Regions from separate parts of the Planococcus sp. APC 3906 genome, predicted to be linked through region 1. Evidence: riboswitches for the same ligand, from Rfam matches in the RefSeq annotation. Region 1 holds a riboswitch; the other holds the start of a gene.

Region 1 (10,936 bases):
AATACCCATCCTGCCTTATGAAGAAAATTCTTCTGGGGCACTATGGAATCTTGCAGGCCTGAGCTGATCGTTTCGACCTCACCGAATTCTCGTAAAGCCCGTTTAACTGCTTGCTCTTGAGTAAAACCTTTTTCTTCATACTCAAGAACCAACATGGATAAATGACCAGCCAATTCTTCCGTTATATCTTGTTTTTCTTTATCACTGCAATTTAATCCCTTTACGATTCGTTCAAGATAGGCGTTGATGTCTTGTCCCATAGTTTCCCCTCCGTAGACCTATTGATCAGCTCGCTGACTTTTTTCCATTCTTTCAGTTTTCGATCAAGCTCTTTTGTTCCGCCTTTTGTAATTCGATAATATTTCCGCCTTGTCCCTGTAACTGATTCTTCCCAATACGATTCGAGAAAATTCTTTGTTTCCAATCTTTTTAAAGCAGGGTATAACGTGCCCTCGCTCATACTGTAAAGTTCTTCGCTGCTTTCTTTTAATTCCTTGACCATTTCATAGCCATACATATCCCGTTTGTTCATTAACGAAAGAAGCAAAATATCAATGCTCCCTTTCATAATTTCCTTATCCATCAACTCACCCTTTCGTTCACTTCTTTATTACATCGTATAACAATGTACATCGTTTTACAACGCCCTATGGATTAAATTCACTTTAAATGAAAAAACGTTCGCAAAAGTGCAAGCGCACTTTACGAACGTTCTTCTTTTTACTTATACTTCCACGGACTCCATTAAGAGTGTTTCAACTATAAAAGCGAAGTTAAGAAACTGTTTTTAAAAGGATCTTATTTTCTTTAAAACCGCTTGCTCCTCAAGCTCTCTCATCACCGCTGCCACTTCATCCGCCCGAATCGGCTCCTCTTTCAACACATGAATCGTTTCGCCTTCCCGAACCGACTGGACGGCAATGTCATCGATCCAGCGGCTTGGTATGCCCAGATCCTTGAGTGACGCCGGCAACCCGATTTTTTGATAGAAGCCTTTCAACTCCTCCGCTTCTGCCGCTTTGCCTTCCAGCAGCAATTGCACGAGCACGCCGTATGCCACTTTGTCGCCGTGCAGCGCCTTGTGCGATTCGGGTGCGATGGTCATGGCGTTGTGGATGGCATGCGCACCTGCAACGCGGCCGTATTTATCGCCGAATCCGCCGACCATGCCGCCAAGCATGATGATCGTTTCGGCCACTTTAATGAATGCATTGGACAGCTTTCGCTGCTTGGCATCGGCAATGGCGGCTTCCGCATGTTCAAACATTTCATCCGCACAGAGTTTCGCAGTGTGATGGGCGATCTTCAAGGCGATCGGCGGGTCTTCGAAGCGGCTGATCTGGACGTCCGCCTCGAACCATTTCGCGATGGTGTCGCCAATTCCGGCGACGAGCATCGCAACCGGTGCATCAATCAAGACCCGGGGTTCGACCAAAAGCAAGTCGACGCTTCCGGGGAAGACCGTGTAATGGGTCATCGTCCCTTCTTCTGTGTAGATGACGCTGAGCGGGGTCCACGGTGCGCAATTCGATGCCAGCGTCGGAATCAGCACCGACTGGATGCCAGTTTCGTGAGCGACGCCTTTCGCGATATCCAGGACTTTCCCGCCGCCAGCTCCAATGATTGCATCGGCTCCTAATGACTGAGCGATTTCAGCAACTCGGTCGATTTCCGCGAGCGAACTTTCGCCCCGGTACAGTTCAAATGCAGCTTCGACTCCATCCAGGTCTGGAAAAAAGGGGCGCAGCGCTTGCCACGATTTCGTACCGGTCAGGATCAGCACTTTCTTGATCTTCCTCTTTATCAATTTATCTTCGAGCCAGTCGAGCACACCAGCATTGCAGCTATATTCAGCCGGTGCGCCTTTTACGATGATTTCTTCCATGCTGTCCCCTCCTTGATTAGCGGGATTCCATCCATTCCGGTTTGCCGAAGCCTTCGAAATCGGAATCGATCAACGCTTCAAATTCCGGGGACTCCACGATTTCCACCAAGTCTTTCGCTAATTGCGTGTCTTTGTTTTCTGTCTTGACCGCAACCAAATTGCGGTATTGGTCCGGCATGTCCTCTAGCACCAACGCATCCAGCAGATCCATTTCGGCTGCCAGTGCAAAGTTTCCTGGAACAGCTGCCAAGTCCGAGCTTTCAACGGCACGCGGCAAGCCGCCTGCTTCGATTGGCTGGAACACGAGGTTTTTCGTGTTTTCAGCGATGTCTTTTTCAGAAACCGTCAATTCTTCCGCTGCCGGATCCAACGTGATCAAGCCGTGGTCCTGCAACACCAGGAACGTCCGTGCCGCGTTGACCGGGTCGTTCGGGATGGCGATCGTTGCGCCGTCTTTGATTTCTTCGATTGATGTAAATTCGTTGGAATAAATGCCCATTGGTGCTGTTGGCACAGTGATTAAACCTGTCAGGTCCATGCCGTTTTCTTTCGAGAAGTTTTCCAGGTAAATCGAGTGCTGGAACAAGTTGGCATCGAGGTCGCCGTTGTCCAAGGCGTTATTCGGCTGAATGTAATCGCTGAATTCCACGATTTCCACTTCGTAGCCTTTTTCTTCAAGAGCTGGTTTGAATGCTTCGTTCAGCATGTCGCTATAAGGGCCGGCCGTTCCGCCGAGTTTGATGGATTTGCTGTCGTCGGTGTTCGATTCTTCACCACCGCCGCAAGCGGTAAGCAAGGCAAGCAGGACGAGCAGGATAGCTGGTAAGATGATTTTTTTCATGTGGGTTTCTCTCCTTTTATTATCGTTTATCTATTGCTTTGGACGTCCAGTCTCCAAGTTGCTGAAGAATTTGGACGAGAACGATCAAGATGACGACGGTGACGATCATGATGGTATTGTCGTAGCGGTAATAACCGAAGCGGATCGCCAAATCGCCGATGCCGCCCCCGCCGACGACTCCCGCCATCGCGGAATAGGCGACCAACGAGATGATGGTGATCGTGACGCCTTGGATGATGCCCGGCTTCGCTTCCGGCAACAACACATCTTTGATGATCATCCACGGCGTGGCGCCGACCGCAACTGCCGCTTCAATGACGCCTTTGTCGATTTCCCGCAGCGAGGTTTCAACGATGCGGGCAAAAAACGGGATGGCAGCGACCGATAGCGATACGCTTGCTGCCGCTGGTCCGATTGTCGAGTCCACCAATAGCTTCGTCAATGGAATCAATGCGACGAGCAGGATGATGAACGGAATCGACCGCACCATGTTGACGATAAAGCCGAGAATCGACTTGATTGCCCGGTTTTCCAGAAACAAGCCTTTGTCGGTGACGAACAGCACGATGCCGAGCGGCAAGCCGACGACAATGGCAATCGCGAGCGACACGCCGATCATGTATAAGGTTTCGCCGAACGCTTTGGAAATATCCGGCCATAATTCGATCATATGCTGAAAATCAAAGCCCATTTTGAATCACCTCCACTTTTGCGCCACGGCCTTCCATATACGTAATGGCCCTCCGGATGTTGTCGGGATGCCCTTCAATCTCCATCAAGAACAAACCGAGCGGCTTTTCCTGTATATATTCAATCGTGCCGTGGAGAAAATTCCCTTTGACGTCAAAATGCTGGACGGTATCGGTGATGACGCCTTCTCCGGCCACCGCTCCCTTGAACTGCACTTTGATGATGCTGCCTGTACACGCATCGAGAATCGGCTGCGGCACATCAAACGACACGACCGAAGAAATGAACTCTTTCGTCAAATCGGTTTTGGGATCTGAGAAGATGTCGTAGACTTCCCCTTCCTCGATGACCTTGCCGTCCTGCATGACCGCCATGCGGTCGCAGATTTCTTTGACGACGTTCATTTCGTGGGTGATGAGGACAATCGTGATATTCAGTTCCCGGTTGATCTTTTTCAACAGCCGCAGGATCGACAGCGTCGTGTTCGGGTCCAGCGCGGATGTCGCTTCGTCGCAAAGCAGGACCGACGGGTTGTTCGCCAGCGCCCGTGCAATGCCGACGCGCTGCTTTTGCCCGCCGCTCAGCTGTGCCGGATAAACGTCTTTCTTATCCGCCAGCCCGACCATGTCCAGCAGTTCGTCAACCCGTTTCGCCGACTCTTCTTTTGGCCGCTTCGCCGCTTTCAGCGCAAATGCGACGTTTTCGCCGACCGTCTTTTGGCTGATCAAATAGAAATGCTGGAAGATCATGCCGATTTTCAGCCGCGCCTGGCGCAGCTTTTCGCCGCGAAGATGGGTCAGGTTCAAGCCGTCAACTTCAATATCGCCGCTTGTCGGCTGTTCCAATAAATTCATGCAGCGCAGCAGCGAGCTTTTCCCTGCTCCCGAGTAGCCGACGATGCCGAAAATTTCGCCTTCGTTGATGGCCAGCGTGACGTTGTCGACGCCGGTCACCAGGCCATTTTTTGTTTTGTAGTCTTTTGATAAGTTCTGTATGCGGATCATGATGGCCCTCCTCTTTCCTGCCAATAAAAAAGTGCCCCTTTCATAGAGAAAGAAGCACCGTAAATGGAATTGGTTTATCTTTCAGAATGAAATCATTCTGCAGGATTTAGCACCTTCCCAGCTCGTGCTGGGGGTTGCTGGACGTCATCGGGCCTGTCCCTCGGTCTCTCTTGATAATGTTCCATATGAAGTTGTGTGTTGGCTTGGATTCAATAGTAAAGGACATTCCAAATGCTGTCAAACCTTTTTTGGCAAAGAAATTGATTTTTTGAAATTGTTGGAGCTGTTTCGAGGAGAGGTACTATTCATATTAGGTGGTATTCAAAACCATTAAGGGGCAAATCCATAATAGAAAAAGAAGTGCGCGTAAACACCAAATACTGAAATCACTAAACATAGAAAAACAAACAAAATCATCATGATTATTTTCGACGCTTTTCCAATTGCTAGTTTCTGAATCCCCTTATAAGTATGAATGCACAACGCCGCCACCAGCGGGATCATCAACAAGAAATAAAAAACGAAGATGCCATTTGCAAACACATCAAAGTAATCCCGATCCACACTTTCAGCCGTTCTAAAATAATGTGTAAACCAAACATATGAAATGAGAAAAGCCGATTGCATCACCACCGCATAAATGAACAAAGGAATTCGGTATCTCCCCAGATTGCTCAGCTTCCAAAAAACAAAACAATACATGATCGCTGCAATTATCCCTGTATATAAATTATACGGATAAAAAATACAATCACCTTCCTGAGCTCTGATTTCTTTCAACTTCAATCATACCAATAATACCCATAAATTCAATTTCCCCTTAACTGCAGGCTGCTTTAAACACTCCAATTTAATCACATTATTTGGAATTATATGTTAAAGTCAAGCTATAGAATCTGTAATGACAGCGGAGGTGAATGATCCTGTATGCAATTGAATCATCGTTTTGGTTAAAGCTGTTCTTTTTAATTGCCGTTATGTCTTTAGCGATGTTCCTATTCAATGCACTCATGCGCAAACTCTTGAAAGTGGAGCGGCCAAAAGCGTTCTCCCATAACCATGTGAACGATACACACAAGAAAATCGACTGGAGCATCCGGATTTTGTTCATTTTCCTGATGCTGATCGGCGGTTTTATCAATGCAACAAGGCTTGATGAAGAGACTTATTTGTTCTTGGAAACCTGGTTCCTATTGTTTGTACTGGTCTTCATCACTGAAACAATCCGGGCGGTCATGGAGCGGAAATATGCGAAGAATCCGAATGCCTATCTTTATACCGTCTCACAAATGGTTTTCGCCACGCTTCTTGTGATTGTCGTATTTTCCACTGATTTTTTCGGTATCTTTTAACTTTCCGTTGCAAGCACATCCATTTTCAGCAATTCCGCTTCCACCTAAAAAATCCATTCCATTGGACCAGTTGTCCTCGGGAATGGATTTTTTAGCTGCTCTTTTTCTAAAGGCGTGTATTTATTGATCCCCTATATTCCGCAGCAAGAAAACCAACGCAATGGAACAGCCTAACGTCAATGTGATCCACAACGGAATAAACGGATCTAACACTCCTATATTCCGGTAACTGATCACCGTCATGATGATTAACGCCAATCCATAAGCTGTGGCTTTTACGAGCACCACCGAACCCACTACCGGTCCCCAGCGGTTTTTTCGCCATAACAATAGACCGCCAACAATCATGGAAGGGGTTAACAGCGTCAAATCGACAGCAAACACCACCGCCGTTGGATGATCCGTTTGCAAAATGCTTTCGTGCACCTGCCCGGTAAAGACAAAACTGAGCGACAATGCAATCCACATGCCCCCGAGCAATGCCGCAAACATCAACATAAATACGCTTACGGTTTTATACGGGAGCTTTTCACTGAAGCTTCGACTCCATTCCTGCACATCGGTTTGGAGCAACGCCAAAACAAGTGCGTATATTGAAAACACGAACAACGCTGCGTAGAGCAAAAAGAACACATTAAAGACAGCGCCGAAAAGATAGAACATGTAGTTGTAGATCATATACCACAACGATCCCATCCAGAAGAGCCGGCCTCTTTTAGAAGCACGCAACGAATAAAACAGCGAAACCAGCAGCATGGGCACCATGAGAAACAAAGTCACAAGATCGTTGCCTTGCCAAGCAGCAACAACGAGCTCATTGTCCCGGTAAAGCCCTTCAACGAACAGCCCGCCCCAAGAGGAAATACCAGCCATCAACGCGATCAACACCGAAACGAGCAGCAGGGTTTTATGTTTCATTTTCAGCATCCGAATTTCCTCCCTTTGCCAGAACCGCTAAACTAATTGTTCTTTATCGTTAGACGGATTTAATGTGGAGGTTTTCATGTTTTTGTTATTACCAATCCTACTACAATTAAGATAGCCTTACTCAGAAAGTTTCAATCAGTTTTTTTTTCAGCAGCAGATAAGTATGTTCTCACAAAAATACACCCTCATCATTCAGATTTTGGATGTGCATTTTATATGGAGTTTAACAAGAAATAAGGTGGGTAGAAATTTGTATAGCCCTTAAAATTCCTTTCAACTATTTCACTGCAAATATCAAGGCAGGACAACTTTATTTTGCTTCACCCTTATGCCTTAAGGCAAAAGATGGAATTTCCTCCAGAAGAGCATAAATTTTAACGTTGGAAAGGAGAAATCCAATGAAAGAACAACCGCTGATAGATTCCCCACTTCAACCGAAGACATATCGAGACCGGTTATTGGTAATCATCCTGTTAGCCATACCCGCAGTAATAGATAATTTTTTTCAGACATTATTGGGTTTTGTGGATACATACTTTGTTTCTCAAATCAGTCTGGCGGCCGTTTCAGCAGTGGGCATTACAAATGCAATTCTCGCCGTTTACTTTGCTCTTTTTATGGCGATCGGTGTTGCAGCCAATGTCCGAATTGCTAACTTTTTAGGTGCCAACCAGCCAGAAAAAGCAAGGCATATCTCACAACAATCCATTATTCTAGCTGTTCTTTTTGGTCTCCTTACGGGCTTGGCGACTTTGGTTTTCGCTGAACCGCTGCTTCGCCTCATGGGTATTGAGGAAGAAGTGCTTGAATTAGGTGCGTTGTATTTTCGGATTGTCGGAATTCCTTCCGTAGTCATGTCGCTGATGTTCGTCATGAGTGCCATTCTGCGGGGGGCTGGCGACACGAAAACCCCCATGAAAATTAGTATCGTAATTAATGTTTTGAATGCAATTCTCGATTATGTATTAATATTCGGCTTCCTATTCATTCCTGAACTGGGCATTGCCGGAGCCGCAATGGCGACAGTAATTTCCCGGTTAATAGGAAGTATAGCTCTCATTTATTATGTCAACAAAGAAAAAGCACTTGCATTCAGAAGGGATTATTGGCATCTAGCTAAAGACCATTTGTTGGAACTTTCCACCCTAGGAGCCCCTGCTGCAGGGGAACGGCTGGTTATGAGAGCCGGCCAAATCGTTTATTTTGGTTTTGTTGTCGCCCTTGGAACTAATGCTTTTGCAGCACACCAAATCGCCGGAAATGTGGAAGTGTTTTCTTACATGATCGGATATGGCTTTGCTACAGCCGCAACTATTCTCGTGGGTCAACAAGTCGGCGCCGGCAACCTGGATGAAGCAAAAAAATATGCGAAGCTTTCTACTCAATTCACGGTTGTATGCATGACGCTGTTAGGTGCGATTTTGTTCTTCTTTGGAGAATGGGCCGCTTCCTTCTTTACAGAAGACCCTGAAGTAATCAGTGACATTGGGGTTGCTTTGAAAATATCAGGGATATTCCAACCTTTTCTTGCTGTTTTAATGGTTTTGACTGGGGCCTTCCAAGGCGCAAACAATACCAAATTCCCAATGTACTTGACCGCTTTTGGCATGTGGGCTATTCGTACGTTGCTTGTTTACTTATTAGGAATACAACTTGGCTGGGGGCTGGCTGGCGTCTGGATTGCTATTGGCATCGATATTGCTTTTCGTGCAGTAGTGCTGGTGATTCAATTCGAGCGAGGGAAATGGATGGCGCTTGAAAAAGCTCCTGATCCCGAATCACTATGCGACCCTCAAACTACCAAGGAAAATCTGTCTAGAAATTCTAATAACTATTAAAAAAGGAGGCGTTTCTTTTGAAACACGAACATTCTCACCATCATCAAAAAAATGAGGAAAAATCTGAAGTAGTTGTTAACGCGGCCTACACTTCGGGAAAGGTTACCATTAAAGTTCGAGATAAAAATAACAAGTCAGTACCCTTAGCAAAAAGCCATGGGAAAAAAATGCACCTTGTAATTATTAGAGCAGATTTGGAAACCTTTCTACATGCCCACCCTATCGAAAACCACTCTGAAGATTTTGAAGCCGCACTAGAGCTGCTTCCGGGGCAGTATGTGGCTTTTGTAGACATCAATCCTGTTGATATGGCTTATGTCATTGAACCCCTTTCAATAACCGTTGGTGAGGCAACCGCCCTCCCGCCAATCGATTGGGGAATTCTAGAAGAAAGCGATAGCTCGACAAAAGAGGCAAAAGGAAAAACCGTTACGTTTCAACATCCCGAATTGGTTGTAGGGGAACCGGCCACTTTAACTTTCGATTTAAACGGAGAACGTCCTCTTCCATATTTAGGAGCGTTAGGACATGTTGTTGTAGTAGATGAGCAAGGAACCCGATTCATCCACGTCCACCCGGTTTCTGAAGATCAAACCGTATTTGAAGCTCAGTTTCCATCTCCTGGATTTTATAAACTATGGGTAGAATTTAAATTTGCCGATACCGGCGTTATTGATTTCCCATTTATCGTAAAAGTTGCTGAAAGAAGCTAACTTTAGAAAAGTGAATGAAGAACAAAAAGAGAAGCCTCTTATTTCAGTCGGCACTAAAATCGTATTGGCGCTTTTACTTTAGTCGGTTTGCAATTACAGCCGGACTAGCCGATGAATAATGCGCAGATGAGCAGCAAAAAGGCGCGAATCAAGGCATGTTTGGAATAATTCACCTCTCTCATATTCACGGCATCCAGTTCAAGAATATTTCATCTGATGGCATGGATCTCTCTAACCCAACGAACAAGGGGTTGAGGACAGCGTGAAGGTCCAAATTTATTTGGAGCATGGAGATAATGGCATGATGAGACAAATTGAAATGTATTAGTACCTAAGAGGCAGATAGCGAAATTCGCTGCTGCCTTTTTCTTTTAAAACCTAAAATAGTGAATTCTTTATTTCCTGAAATAAATATTTGAATCAGTGATTTTCACTTATATTTCACTTTCGCGCTTTATAGTTAGGCTAAGCTAACAACTTCTTTCTAGAAGGGTTTCGAAACTCGAATCTATTTTTATCATTATTTCTTTAGCGTATTAGTTCTGTTATAGACTCCTGCCGATTTACTACTCAAAGGATGATAGTTGTTCCATCACACGGTTCTCCATTTTTTCTACATAACTTAACGCTATAGTAAATTATTATATAATTTGAACGGAGGATGGACGATGAAACTGGAAATCTTACAACCTACTGTCGATCAAAAATACATTCTTCGAAATTTGATGGAGTTGTACCAATATGATTTTTCAGAATTTGAAAATGAAGATGTAAATGAAGATGGTGTATACGGATATAGGCATTTGAACAATTACTGGACTACTCCCGGCCACTTTCCATTTCTGATTAAAGTTGATGGGAACCTGGCAGGATTTGCATTGGTAAGAGAAATCGCTTCATCGGACACACATAGTTCATCCTATTTTAAAATTTGCGAGTTTTTCATTATGAAAAAATACCGGAAAGAGGGCATTGGTAAAAAATCTGCATTTTATTTATTCGATTTCTTCCCTGGCGCTTGGGAAGTCGCGGAAATTGAGACTAATCTTCCCGCACAAAGATTTTGGCGGAAAGTTATTTCTGAGTATACCGACAACAACTTCCTAGAAGTCCAAAAAGATAATTGGCATGGCCCGATTCAGTTATTTACATCCCAAAAGCACCTTTGCCCCACCCGATAAAAATTTGATGAAACAAAATCATAAAATTCCATAATGCATAATTCACTTTTTTGCTTTCACTTATTCTGACAAGAGAGAATCAAAAATCAGTGAATAACCAGCAAAGATATTTGAATTGAGCATATCGATTTTAAATAATGATTAGACTTACTTCGATTTGGCTGAAAATAACCTCCAAACTTAGGAATAGATGCTGCAATAACAAAAGCACCGCCTTTTAATTGGCGGTGCTTTTGCTGTCTTTATAAAATAAGATGTACTGCAAACTCGAAGATCAAGAACTTTCCACATCCATAATGTGAATTGCAAATATACCCTGATGCCATTATAGGGATATTAAATACTCGCGCTCTTGTGCTGTAATCTCAAAAACTTCAGTAACGTTTTCATCTTTCAAGAAATACTGCTCATACCAAACGCAAAAGCTATAAATTGTCCATATATATCGTGCATAGTTTTCTTCATTCTGATAATGCTGCTCCAGATAGCCCAATAGTTTAGGCTG
Region 2 (10,936 bases), on a different contig from region 1:
GAAAATCACGGTCATCACCTCTTTTATTATTTATCATACAGGACCAGGGCTTAAGCCGCTACGCAGGGAAGGGGGAAATGGAAATCTGGGAAATCGCTAGGAATTCGAGTGGGCGCTGTCGAAATAGATGGAAGGTGAAAAATAGAGGAGGAAGAAAAATGAACGAGTTAACGAAGAAAAGGCTGAAAGCGATGCTGATTGACATGGCCGTATCATCTGCGGTGTCGGCTGCATTGGAGCCGCTGGTGAAAAAGAAAGTGAAGACCGGCTTTGTCCCGAACGTCATCATGCCGTCAGTTGTGTTATGGGGCTTGGAAGCGGCTGAAATCGGGCTTGCCGGGCAGACGCTCGGCCAGAAGGCGATGGGCATCAAGATTGTCACAGCAGACGGCGGAAAACCGACAACAGCTCAGCTGCTGAAACGCGCGATGCACCGGGATTCCCTCAGCAGCATGAGTTATTTGAAGGACCGCAAAAGCTTTGAAGGGAATGGCGGAGCGGTGTTCCCGCATGACCGCTACGCAGGAACGCTCGTCAAAAAACTCTAGGCAAGGGGGGACGCGCCTTGAAACTGTACAAGGAATTGGCGGATTGGTGGCCGCTCATGTCACCGCATACGGAGTATGAGGAAGAGGCGTCGCTGTATCTGGACATTATTCGGCGCCATCATCCGGAAGTGAAAAAAGCGGTGGAATTCGGATCCGGGGGCGGCAGCAATGCTTTTTACCTGAAGCAGCATTTCGCCATGACGCTGAGCGATTTGTCCGAAGATATGCTCGCAGTGAGCCGCAAGCTGAATCCGGAGCTGCCGCATCTGCAGGGCGATATGCGCACCATTGATGCGGGCACCGGTTTCGATTTGGTATTCATACACGACGCCATCATGTATTTCACGGAAACTGCCGATTTGCTTGCGGTGATGGAAAATGCGAAAAAGCATCTCCATGAGGATGGCATACTGTTCATCATGGCCGACCAGTTCACGGAAACTTTCCAGCCCACGACGAACCACGGCGGCACGGACAGCGGGGACCGCGGCATGCGCTATTTGGAATGGACATTCGACAGCAATCCGCATGACCATGCGACCGAAACGGAATACCTGTACATCCTGAAAGACAGCGGAGGCATTACGCGGGAACATGACAGTACGCGCTCGGGCTTGTTTTCCATGCCTGAATGGCGAACGCTGCTTAAGCAGGCAGGTTTTCAGGCGGAATTCGAACGCGTCGCGTATTCGTCCGAACCGGGGACTTATTTTGCGATTGTGGCGAAGCAGGCGGAGTAAACAGTGGGTGGCTTCCTGTTCCTCAGACCAAAGCCTGAACTTGGCACGCTTATGAGCGAAATAGTAACAGCCTCCTTGTGTGGCAGATATACTGATATCAGGAGAACGATTCAATCTACATAATTGAGGGGCTGTTGAATATGGAGAAATACCGCATTGACCAAAGCAAAGGCATGGAGTTCGGCATTTATACGCTGGGCGATCATTTGCCGGATCCGCATACAGGAAACCGCATCACTGCGGGGGAACGAATCAAGGAAATCATCGAAATGGCGAAGCTCGCGGACCAGGCCGGCTTGGATTTCTTCAGCGTCGGCGAAAGCCATCAGGAATTTTTCGCGACGCAGGCGCATACCGTTGTGTTGAGCGCGATAGCGCAAGCAACGAAGAACATCAAGATAGGCAGTTCATCGACAATTATCAGTACGTCCGATCCGGTGCGGGTCTATGAGGATTTTTCAACAATCGATTTGATCTCGGAAGGACGGGCGGAAATCATTGCGGGGCGCGCTTCGCGCATCGGGCTTTTTGAACTGCTCGGCTATAACGTCCAGGATTACGAGGAATTATATGAAGAAAAATTCAAGCTCCTGCTCGAAATCAACCGCCAGGAAAAACTCAATTGGAGCGGCAAATTCCGCGCATCGCTGCGCGACGCTGAAGTGATTCCGCGTCCGCATGACGGCTCTTTGCCGATCTGGCGCGCAGTCGGCGGCCATCCGTCGAGTGCCATCAAGGCAGGGCAGGCGGGTGTGCCGATGATGCTCGCGACTTTGGGCGGGCCGGCTGAAAGCTTCGGGCATTCGATTGACGTCTACCGCGAAGCTCTGGCCGAAAACGGCTATGACCCTGCCGAGTTCCCGGTCGCGACGGCCGGCTTCTTCAACGCCGCGGAAACAACGCAGCAGGCATTCGAAGAAAGTTACCCACATGTGGATAAAGGCATGATGCGCACAAACGGCCGCGGTTTTCCGCAGCCCCACTTCATGCAAGGCGCGCATCCCCATCATGTGATGAATATTGGCAGCCCGCAGCAGATTATCGAAAAAATCCTCTACCAGCACGAAGTGTTCGGCCACCAGCGCTATATCGCCCAAATGGATTTCGGCGGCGTGCCATTCGGCCGGATCGAGCGCAACATCGAGCTGATTGCGACCGAAATCCTGCCGGCTGTCAAAAAATACACCGCGGTAAAATAAAACATGAAAAAAGCTCATCCATTGCGGATGAGCTTTTTTGCGTTCAATCGAATTCTTTCTTTTCCCATTCATCATCCGGAATCTCCAGGTCTTCGCCTGAAAAACGTTCTTCTTTGAATGGATCGCCGTTCAAATGGAAGCCGTTCTGTTCCCAGAAGCCGGGATGGTTCTCGTCGACAAATTCGATGCCGCGCACCCATTTGACGCTTTTCCAGAAATACAGGTGCGGCACAACAAAGCGCAGCGGGTAGCCATGCTTCGCCGTCAAAGGTTCGCCGTCCAGCGAATGGGCGAGCAGCACATCTTCACGGTCCAGGTCGCTGAGCGCGACATTCGTCGTGTAATCGTAATCGCCGTGGAGCATGACGTATTGGCTCTTCGGCGTGACGCCGAGCGCTTTCATCAAGTCCTGGAATTTCACGCCGGTAAACGAATTATCAAAGCGCGACCAGCGCGTCACGCAATGGATATCGCGCTGCACGGTCGTCTGCGGCAATTCCATAATGTCCTGATACGACAGCGTCACTGCCTGCTCGACGCGGCCATAAATTTTCAGCGTCCACTCGTCCATATTGTATTCTGGCACTTCGCCTTCATGCAAAACAGGGAAGCGCTCGGTCAGCACTTGGCCGGGCGGCAAGCGGTCAGCGAGTGCGGGATCGGCCACCGGCACGCGGGTCCGTTTGATGCGGTCTGCTTTGTTCAACTTCATCCAATCACTCCTCGACACAAAAAAACTCCCCCTCGCGAGAGGAAGAGTTAAGCGCCTTAGCAAGAACAGACTCTCCCTCATCTCTCAAAGCATCGCTGCTTTGTTGGATTTGGCACCATACTAGTCAAACTAGCGGTTGCCGGGCGTCATCGGGCCAGTCCCTCTGCCTCTCTTGATAAGGTTTCGTAATTTTATGTATTTTTTTTGATAAGACTTATTCTATCCAATTTGATGAGGGATGACAATGATGTTGGAGAATTTATTTGAATAAAATCTTTTTGGACCGCCGTTCAGATTGAAAAAAATCGGCTTTCTTCTATATAAGGTAAATTGGTCAGGTGGAAAGATCACAGGAAAGAAAAAAAGAATTTTAAGTTTTTTAAAAAAAGAGTGATCTAAAAATGAACCACGTGCGTTTTGTAGTCAGAATCAAATAAAACACACAGAAAAAGGAGATGTTCATTTATGAAAATCAACAAATTATTAGTAGCTCTTCCACTTACATTATCACTATTGGTGCCGACAGCGGCATTGGCTGACAGCCACGGATCATCACATTCAACAACTCCAGCTTCAGGCGAAATGAGTGCAGGAACAGCAACACCAGCAGGCGAACTTCGCATTGCACTTGATACTGTTTTGACAGAGCACGCATTCTTAGCAGTAGAAGCTATGAGAAAAGGCGTTGACGGAGCAGAAGACTTCGACCAGGCATCTGGAGCATTGTTGGCAAACGCTGACGATTTGAAAGCGGCAGTCGCTTCTGTATACGGTGAAGAAGGCGCAGCTCAATTCGACGAGATCTGGAAATCACATATCGGCTATTTCGTGGATTACGTAACAGCAACAGCAAATGACGACCAAGCTGGAAAAGACCAGGCTTTGGCTGAACTTGAAGAATACAAAACAACACAATCTGAATTCTTTGATACAGCAACTGAAGGCCGTTTGCCAGCAGCAGCTGTGAGCGAAGGCTTGGATATGCACATTGACCAATTGATCAAATCGTTTGACGCTTACGTTGCAGGAGACTTTGAAACTTCATACGCTCTTGAGCGCGAGTCGATCCAACACATGAGCATGTTCGCTGAAACATTGTCAATCGCGATCACTGACCAATTTGCTGACAAATTCGAAAACACAAACCCGGACACACCGGCAATCGATCTACGCGCTTCATTGAACACAACGTTCACTGAGCATGCTGGATTAGCAGTAATGGCTATGCAAGACGGTGCTGACGGCGCTGAAAGCTTCGACCAGGCATCAGCTGCACTTTTGGCAAATGCTGACGACTTGACTGCTGCAGTAACATCCGTTTACGGTGAAGAAGCTGGGGCAGCATTCGATGAAACGTGGAAATCACACATCGGTTACTTCGTGGATTACGTAGTAGCAACAGGTGAAGGCAACGCTGAAGGACAAGAAAAAGCAAAAGCTGAACTTGACGAGTACATCGTTGAACAAGCAGCACTTCTTGATGGGGCAACTGAAGGCCGCGTACCGGCTGATGCACTTGAAGAAGGTTTGACTGCACACGTTGGACAATTGCTTGCATCATTCGATTCTTATGTAGCTGGCGACTATGACGCAGCATACAGCTCAATGCGTGAAGCTTACGCACACATGACAATGCCTGCAGCTGGCCTATCAGCAGCAATCGTTGACCAATTCCCAGAGCAATTCGGTGAAGCAGCAATGCCATCTGAAATGCCTAAAACAGGAATGGGCGGCACTGAGTCATCAACATTGCCATTCATGTGGATCCTTGCAGGATTAATGCTTGCTGGATTGACAACTACAATCGCATTGCGCACACGCAACCAACAATAAGAATAACAATCAATAGAATTGTATTAATAAAGCTAGCCTTAATTGGCTAGCTTTATTATACGTTTCTCATGTTTTAGTTTATGACGCAACTTTTAGCTTCTTATATTTGGTATTCAATTCATTCCATCCTATTAGAGACTGGAGCCATGTTTTATGAAAGATTTAAGCAAAGACACCCAAAACGCTATATTGGAAGCAATGTTGAACGGCAGCAGGGTGGCCACGGTCGTTACCGATCCCCAACAAGCTGACAATCCGATTATCTACATGAATCAAACATTTGAAAGTTTGACCGGATATGCGGAGGAAGACATTATTGGGCACAACTGCCGTTTTCTGCAAGGGCCAGGAACGAGCCCCGAAGCGATCCAACAAATTAGGGACAGTATTGCCAATAAAGTACAGACGACTGTAACGCTGAAAAACTACCACAAAGATGGAACAGCATTTTGGAATCGCTTGAATATTGAACCAGTCGTTGTGGAAGGGAAATTGTATTTTATCGGCACTCAGACCGATATCACAAAGGAAGTGGATCAGCGCCTTTTACTGGATGAAAAAGAAGAAGAAATCAACCAATTGCTTCTTCCGATTATTCCAATCCATCCCGATTTGGGAGCAGTAGCATTGGTCGGCAAAATGGATGAGAAGCGCTTCAATATCCTGACATCCAAGTTGAGCGAATTTGTGCAAGAGACGGGGACGCATCACGTCATCATCGATACAACAGGCATCATTTGGGAAGTTAATTTTCTGTATGAAAAATTAGTCGTCATCCAAGATGTATTGCGCCTCATGGGCAGCAAGCTTTACATTACCGGCATCAATTCGAAAACGGCTGTCCAAATCGCAAGCGAAAGAAGCGCGGATCAAACCCTGCTCACTTTTTCGACAATCCAGCAAGTGATAAGACAATTGAATGACAGCGTGGGCATACCGCTGCAAACCCGTCTGATGCCATTCCGATAATTAGGGATAAACCCGCAAGTGAGAATGTGCAGGGGGAAGATATAGCAATTAATGTGTGACTTGTAGATGAAAAGAAAATTGCCGGAAACAATTTCAAATCATATTTTGCCCCAGAAGCCGATGGAAATGGAAGCATCATTTCATGAGCTCTGCAATTGCGTGAATCTATTCGGGGTTCAGCATTCGTGAACAAAGAAGAGATTGCCAATAAATAATTAAATAATCCAGTGAAACAAATGAACCCCTGCAGAAAGAAAATTTCTGAAGGGGTTTTCTCATTTTATGGAAAGGTTTGGCTCTTATTCCAAAGCAAAAGGTAGGCACCCGTTTGCAAACAGGCACATGCCTTCATCAAATATTATGATACCGCTGTTTTCGGATTCATTCCGTATTCGTTCGAAGACGGTTCGCTGTCTTTGACAGTGAAAACCAATAAGATAATTGCTCCAACAAGCGGAATCAAAGTAATGAGAACCCACCAGCCGCTTTTGCCGATGTCATGAAGGCGGCGGACAGTTAAGGATAGACCTGGGATGATAATTAAAAGAGAGAAGAGAGTGCTAAGAATTCCCACGCCTTCTGCAAGTTCAAGTCCGGCCACGGCACCAATTACTGTCAATGCGATTTCCCATATCAAGTGTCAGCACCGACTGCTAAGGGAACAGGATGAATAGAAGGTATAAGGAGGGATTTTTTGTTTAACATCGCAAAAGTGGCTGCGCCTTCTGCCGTCTTGCTCGGGGTCATTCTGCTTATCGCAAATGTAGATAAAACCTACGATTTGGGGAGCATACCTTATGCGCTGATCGTTGGCGGCATCTGCGTGCTGATGATACTGGCGCTTTCCGGCAACAAGCAGCAAAGTCCATTCTGCCGCATCGGTTTCCATAACTTCATAGAAGTGGGGCAGGACAGCGGAGATATGCCATTGTATATTTACAGGTGCGAGCGGTGCAGGCTGGAGAAGAAAGTCATCAAGGCAATATAAACGAAAAACTGCAGGACCGCCGGTTTCCCGTGATCCTGCAGTTTTTAATGTCTTCACGTCTATTCTGCTCTATCCGCATCCTTGAGCCGGTCTAGCATCGTGATCGTTTCGGCTAAATGGTTATTGAAAATTTTCTTGGCCACATCCAATAATTCAATGATCAGTGGGTCCCGCAAAGAGTAAATCACACGGTTTCCTTCTTTGATGCCGGTGACGATGTTTTTCGCCCTTAAAACGGCCAGTTGCTGAGATACTGTAGAACCTTCTGTTTCAACCAATTGCTGAATTTCATTTACACTTTTATCCCCCTCAGCCAAAATCTCCAGAATTCGAATCCGAAGCGGATGGGCAAGAGCCTTGAAAAATTCTGCTTTGAAACGCTGCATTTCCATATCCAAAATAGTTTTCTTCCTTTCTAAAACTGCTCCAGGATTTTTTCGTTTTCATCTGATTTCGCTGTATCGATTTCGATTCCAGCCGAAAGAGCCGTACATTCCTTGAAGGCAAAATGCTGGCACTCCAGGCATTTATTTTTATCGAGCTGTTCTAAAGCGAAGTTGATCGCTTCTCCCGTATGCTCAAAGAAATGGTCTTCTCCAGTATAGTCATACAGCCCTGTTTTTTTCATAACATTTATCGGATGCGGTTTCATGCCGGAAATTAAGACCATCCCGTGTTTTGAAAAATCTTTGATGATGCTGGACAAATACGCTTCACCCGTTGTATCCATAAAAGGGACTTTCCCCATTCTCAATAAAAGCACTTTCGGTTTGTAATGGATTGTCTTCATGATGGTTTGCTCAAAGGCTTGGGCAGAACCAAAGAATAACGGCCCTTCGACATTATAGATGCTTATTTGCGGGCAGTCGTGGATGTCGGTAACCATATGGGTTCCTACTTTTTCGTCTTTATGGTTTGGATCCGGCAAGGCTTTCGCTGTGACGAGCAGCTCGCTCATTTGTTTGGTGAACAAAATGACCGCGAACAATAATCCGACTTCTACCGCAACCGTCAGGCTCACAAAGACGGTCAATAAAAACGTTGCAACGAGAACCAGGGAATCTGCTGTTTTCGTTTTTAAGAGATTGATGAATACATGCCTTTCGCTCATATTCCAGGCGACGACCATCAATACCGGTGCCATGCTGGCCAAGGGGATCGTCGAAGCGTAAGGCGCAAAAAGGAGCAGCACCAAGAAAACGACAACCCCATGGATCATGCCGGAAAAAGGGGTAACTGCTCCGTTTTTGATATTCGTGGCAGTCCGGGCAATTGCGCCGGTAGCCGGGATCCCGCCGAATAACGGCGTAACCATGTTGGCAATGCCTTGGCCGATCAGCTCTCTATTGCTGTTATGCTTGCTGTTGGTCATGCCGTCAGCGACAACCGCAGATAAGAGAGATTCAATTCCGCCGAGCATGGCAATGACAAAAGCGGGCCCAATCAGAAGCCCTATGCGTTCTAAAGTGATTTCGGGAAAGCGGAATTCCGGAAGGGTGTTTGGAATTTCCCCAAAGGCCGAACCGATTGTCGCGACTTCAGCCGGGAAGAAAACAGTTGCTGCGATGGTTGAAACCAATAAGCCGATTAAAGGGCCAGGAACTTTCGGAACAAGCTTTGGTGTCAGTAAAATCGCAATCAGACAAATGACAGCGGTTAACACGCTGTAAAAATTGACGGTTTCTATGTGAAGCGCGATTTCTTTTACATTCAATAGAAAAGATTCATGCTTTTCTATGCCGCTCAATCCCAGGAAGTTTGCAATTTGCCCGACAAAAATAATCACTGCGATCCCAGAGGTGAAGCCGATTGTGACGGGGCGTGGTATATATTTTATCAATGAACCCAGTTTGAAAACACCCATAAGAAACAAAAGAATGCCGGCTAAAAATCCAGCAAGCAATAAACTTTCATAGCCGTATGTGAGGACAATGGAAAATAAGATGGGGATAAATGCTCCGGTCGGGCCGCCAATTTGAAATTTGGATCCGCCGAATATCGAAATGAGAATACCGGCAATGAGTGTGGTGTAGATGCCGTATTCCGGATTGACCCCCGAAGCAATGGCAAAAGCCATCCCTAACGGAATCGCGATGACTCCTACCACTAATCCGGATAAAAGGTCCTTTTTAAAACTTTGAAATGAATAGTCTGCGTATCTTCCAGTGAAAAACGACTTCTTCTCCATACAAAGACCTTCTCTTTTGTTTTATAGTATATCTGATTATTTGAATACTGTGTAATACGAATATATACCTTCTGAAAACAAATGTCAAAGTTGCAGGCTAGGGAAGAGGGGGAACGAAAGGATTTTAAATAAAAAACTGCAGGATTGCCGGTTTCCCGGAATCCTGCAGTTTTTCTATTGAGCTTGTGCTTCGGCTTTTCGGATTCATTCATATTCAAGGGGGATTTTAAACCAAAATACGTAAAACCCATTTTTAAAATTTAAGCCGATTGTGCCTTTATGGAGTTCGACAATTTCCTTCGAAATGGCAAGTCCCAGTCCGCTTCCGCCAGTGTCCCGATTTCGCGAAGGGTCGGTGCGGTAAAAGCGTTCAAATATTTTTTCTGCATCGGCTTCAGGAATTTCCTGGCCTTTGCTGATGATAGACACACGATAATCGGTTCCGGAAATTTTTCCTTCTATCTGTATGGGGGCAGCGCCTTCGTAATAACGGATGGCATTATCGATTATATTGCCCAAAACCTGTTGGATTCCGCCATTAAAGACGCCGACAATTCCAGGCACAGCATCGATTTGGACGTGGATGTTCTTTTCCTGAAGCCGCCAATGGAACATTTCAACCGTTTGCCGAATCAATTGGCTCATTTCTTCCTGCTTTGTTTCTGCCAATGATTCCGCGGCGGCAATATCCCATTCTTTTAATTGTTCCAGCTGTTCCACCATCGTTGTCAGCCGTTGCGCTTCCCCGTGGAGCGATTGGAATAAAGCCGTATCGCCTTTAATGACGCCATTGCTGAGGGCTTTCATATAGCCGTTTAAATTCGATAGGGGCGTCCGGAATTCATGGGACAAATCCGAAACGATCTTCTGCCTGGATTGTTCCTTGAGTTTCAATTGTTGTACGAGTTCATTGAAATGGCCGATCAATTCACCAATTTCGCCCTCGGACCGGGTCTCGATGGTTTTGGGGTATCGGCCGTCTTTCATGACTTTCGTGGATTCGATGAGCTCTTTTAAAGGCCCCATCAATTTTTTTGTTAAATAAAAATGAATCAAGCTGCCGATAACAATGGTTACGGCACTGAACATCCATATAAATTGCAAAAGGGCAGCATTAAACTGGTTTTGGCGCTGAACATCCGATTCGATTCCGCTGACCAATGAACACGCAGCGTTATAAATGATAAAACTGCTCAGGATAATCACCGCTGTAAAAGCAATCGTGTTTAAAAAGGTCAATCGCCAAAGAATCTGTTTTGGCCACAATGACTTAAGGAAATTAATCATGGACGAATTTATACCCCATTCCCCTGACGGTCAAAATACGTTTGGGAGAAGCCGCTTCATCCTCGATTTTTTCCCTCAGATTTTTGATATGGGCGTCTATGGTGCGGTCCATGACCATCTTGTCGTTATACGGATACAATTGATAAATCAAATCTTCCCGGCTCAGCACGATATTCGGATTGTCCATAAAGTGGAACAATAGATTGAACTCGTTTTTCGTCAGCGATAATTTTTTGCCGAACAATTGGACTTCGCCTTTTCTTGGCTGAATGGAAAGGCCATTATGGGTGATTTTTTGGCAGAATTGCCCCGTTCTTCGCAACACTGCCTCAACGTGGGCGACCAGTTCCTCCGGTTCAAAAGGTTTCGTCATATAATCATCGGCACCCATTTTCAATCCATCGATCTTATCCTGTGTCTTCGCTTTCGCTGACAGCATGATGATGGATACTTCGTTGCGCTTCTGGCTTCT

What was found. A riboswitch is a leader RNA that binds a small molecule or an ion and turns the genes downstream of it on or off. The one in region 1 is predicted to bind S-adenosylmethionine.
Region 2: it holds a riboswitch for S-adenosylmethionine, as region 1 does, so the genes downstream of both, QMA09_RS07390 (sulfite oxidase-like oxidoreductase) here and QMA09_RS04410 (methionine ABC transporter ATP-binding protein) in region 1, are expected to answer to the same signal.

Annotation. Positions count from the first base shown of each region.
Region 1 covers NZ_JASDCW010000005.1:591-11,526, forward strand. The annotation lists gene QMA09_RS04385 (VanZ family protein) at 1-260, opposite strand, end outside; gene QMA09_RS04390 (PadR family transcriptional regulator) at 221-583, opposite strand; gene QMA09_RS04395 (iron-containing alcohol dehydrogenase family protein) at 788-1,885, opposite strand; gene QMA09_RS04400 (MetQ/NlpA family ABC transporter substrate-binding protein) at 1,902-2,726, opposite strand; gene QMA09_RS04405 (methionine ABC transporter permease) at 2,746-3,417, opposite strand; gene QMA09_RS04410 (methionine ABC transporter ATP-binding protein) at 3,407-4,420, opposite strand; SAM riboswitch class I at 4,492-4,600, opposite strand; gene QMA09_RS04415 (hypothetical protein) at 4,751-5,200, opposite strand; gene QMA09_RS04420 (DUF4181 domain-containing protein) at 5,338-5,772, shown strand; gene QMA09_RS04425 (hypothetical protein) at 5,893-6,699, opposite strand; gene QMA09_RS04430 (MATE family efflux transporter) at 7,098-8,537, shown strand; gene QMA09_RS04435 (hypothetical protein) at 8,555-9,250, shown strand; gene QMA09_RS04440 (GNAT family N-acetyltransferase) at 9,919-10,431, shown strand; gene asnB (asparagine synthase (glutamine-hydrolyzing)) at 10,757-10,936, opposite strand, start outside.
Region 2 covers NZ_JASDCW010000009.1:59,822-70,757, reverse strand. The annotation lists gene QMA09_RS07410 (hypothetical protein) at 1-9, opposite strand, end outside; gene QMA09_RS07405 (RDD family protein) at 159-548, shown strand; gene QMA09_RS07400 (class I SAM-dependent methyltransferase) at 566-1,288, shown strand; gene QMA09_RS07395 (LLM class flavin-dependent oxidoreductase) at 1,429-2,487, shown strand; gene QMA09_RS07390 (sulfite oxidase-like oxidoreductase) at 2,531-3,193, opposite strand; SAM riboswitch class I at 3,274-3,381, opposite strand; gene QMA09_RS07385 (copper amine oxidase) at 3,665-5,032, shown strand; gene ytvA (YtvA family blue-light photoreceptor) at 5,186-6,001, shown strand; gene QMA09_RS07375 (DUF805 domain-containing protein) at 6,360-6,638, opposite strand; gene QMA09_RS07370 (hypothetical protein) at 6,696-6,989, shown strand; gene QMA09_RS07365 (ArsR/SmtB family transcription factor) at 7,049-7,381, opposite strand; gene QMA09_RS07360 (SulP family inorganic anion transporter) at 7,405-9,177, opposite strand; gene QMA09_RS07355 (sensor histidine kinase) at 9,382-10,464, opposite strand; gene QMA09_RS07350 (response regulator transcription factor) at 10,457-10,936, opposite strand, start outside.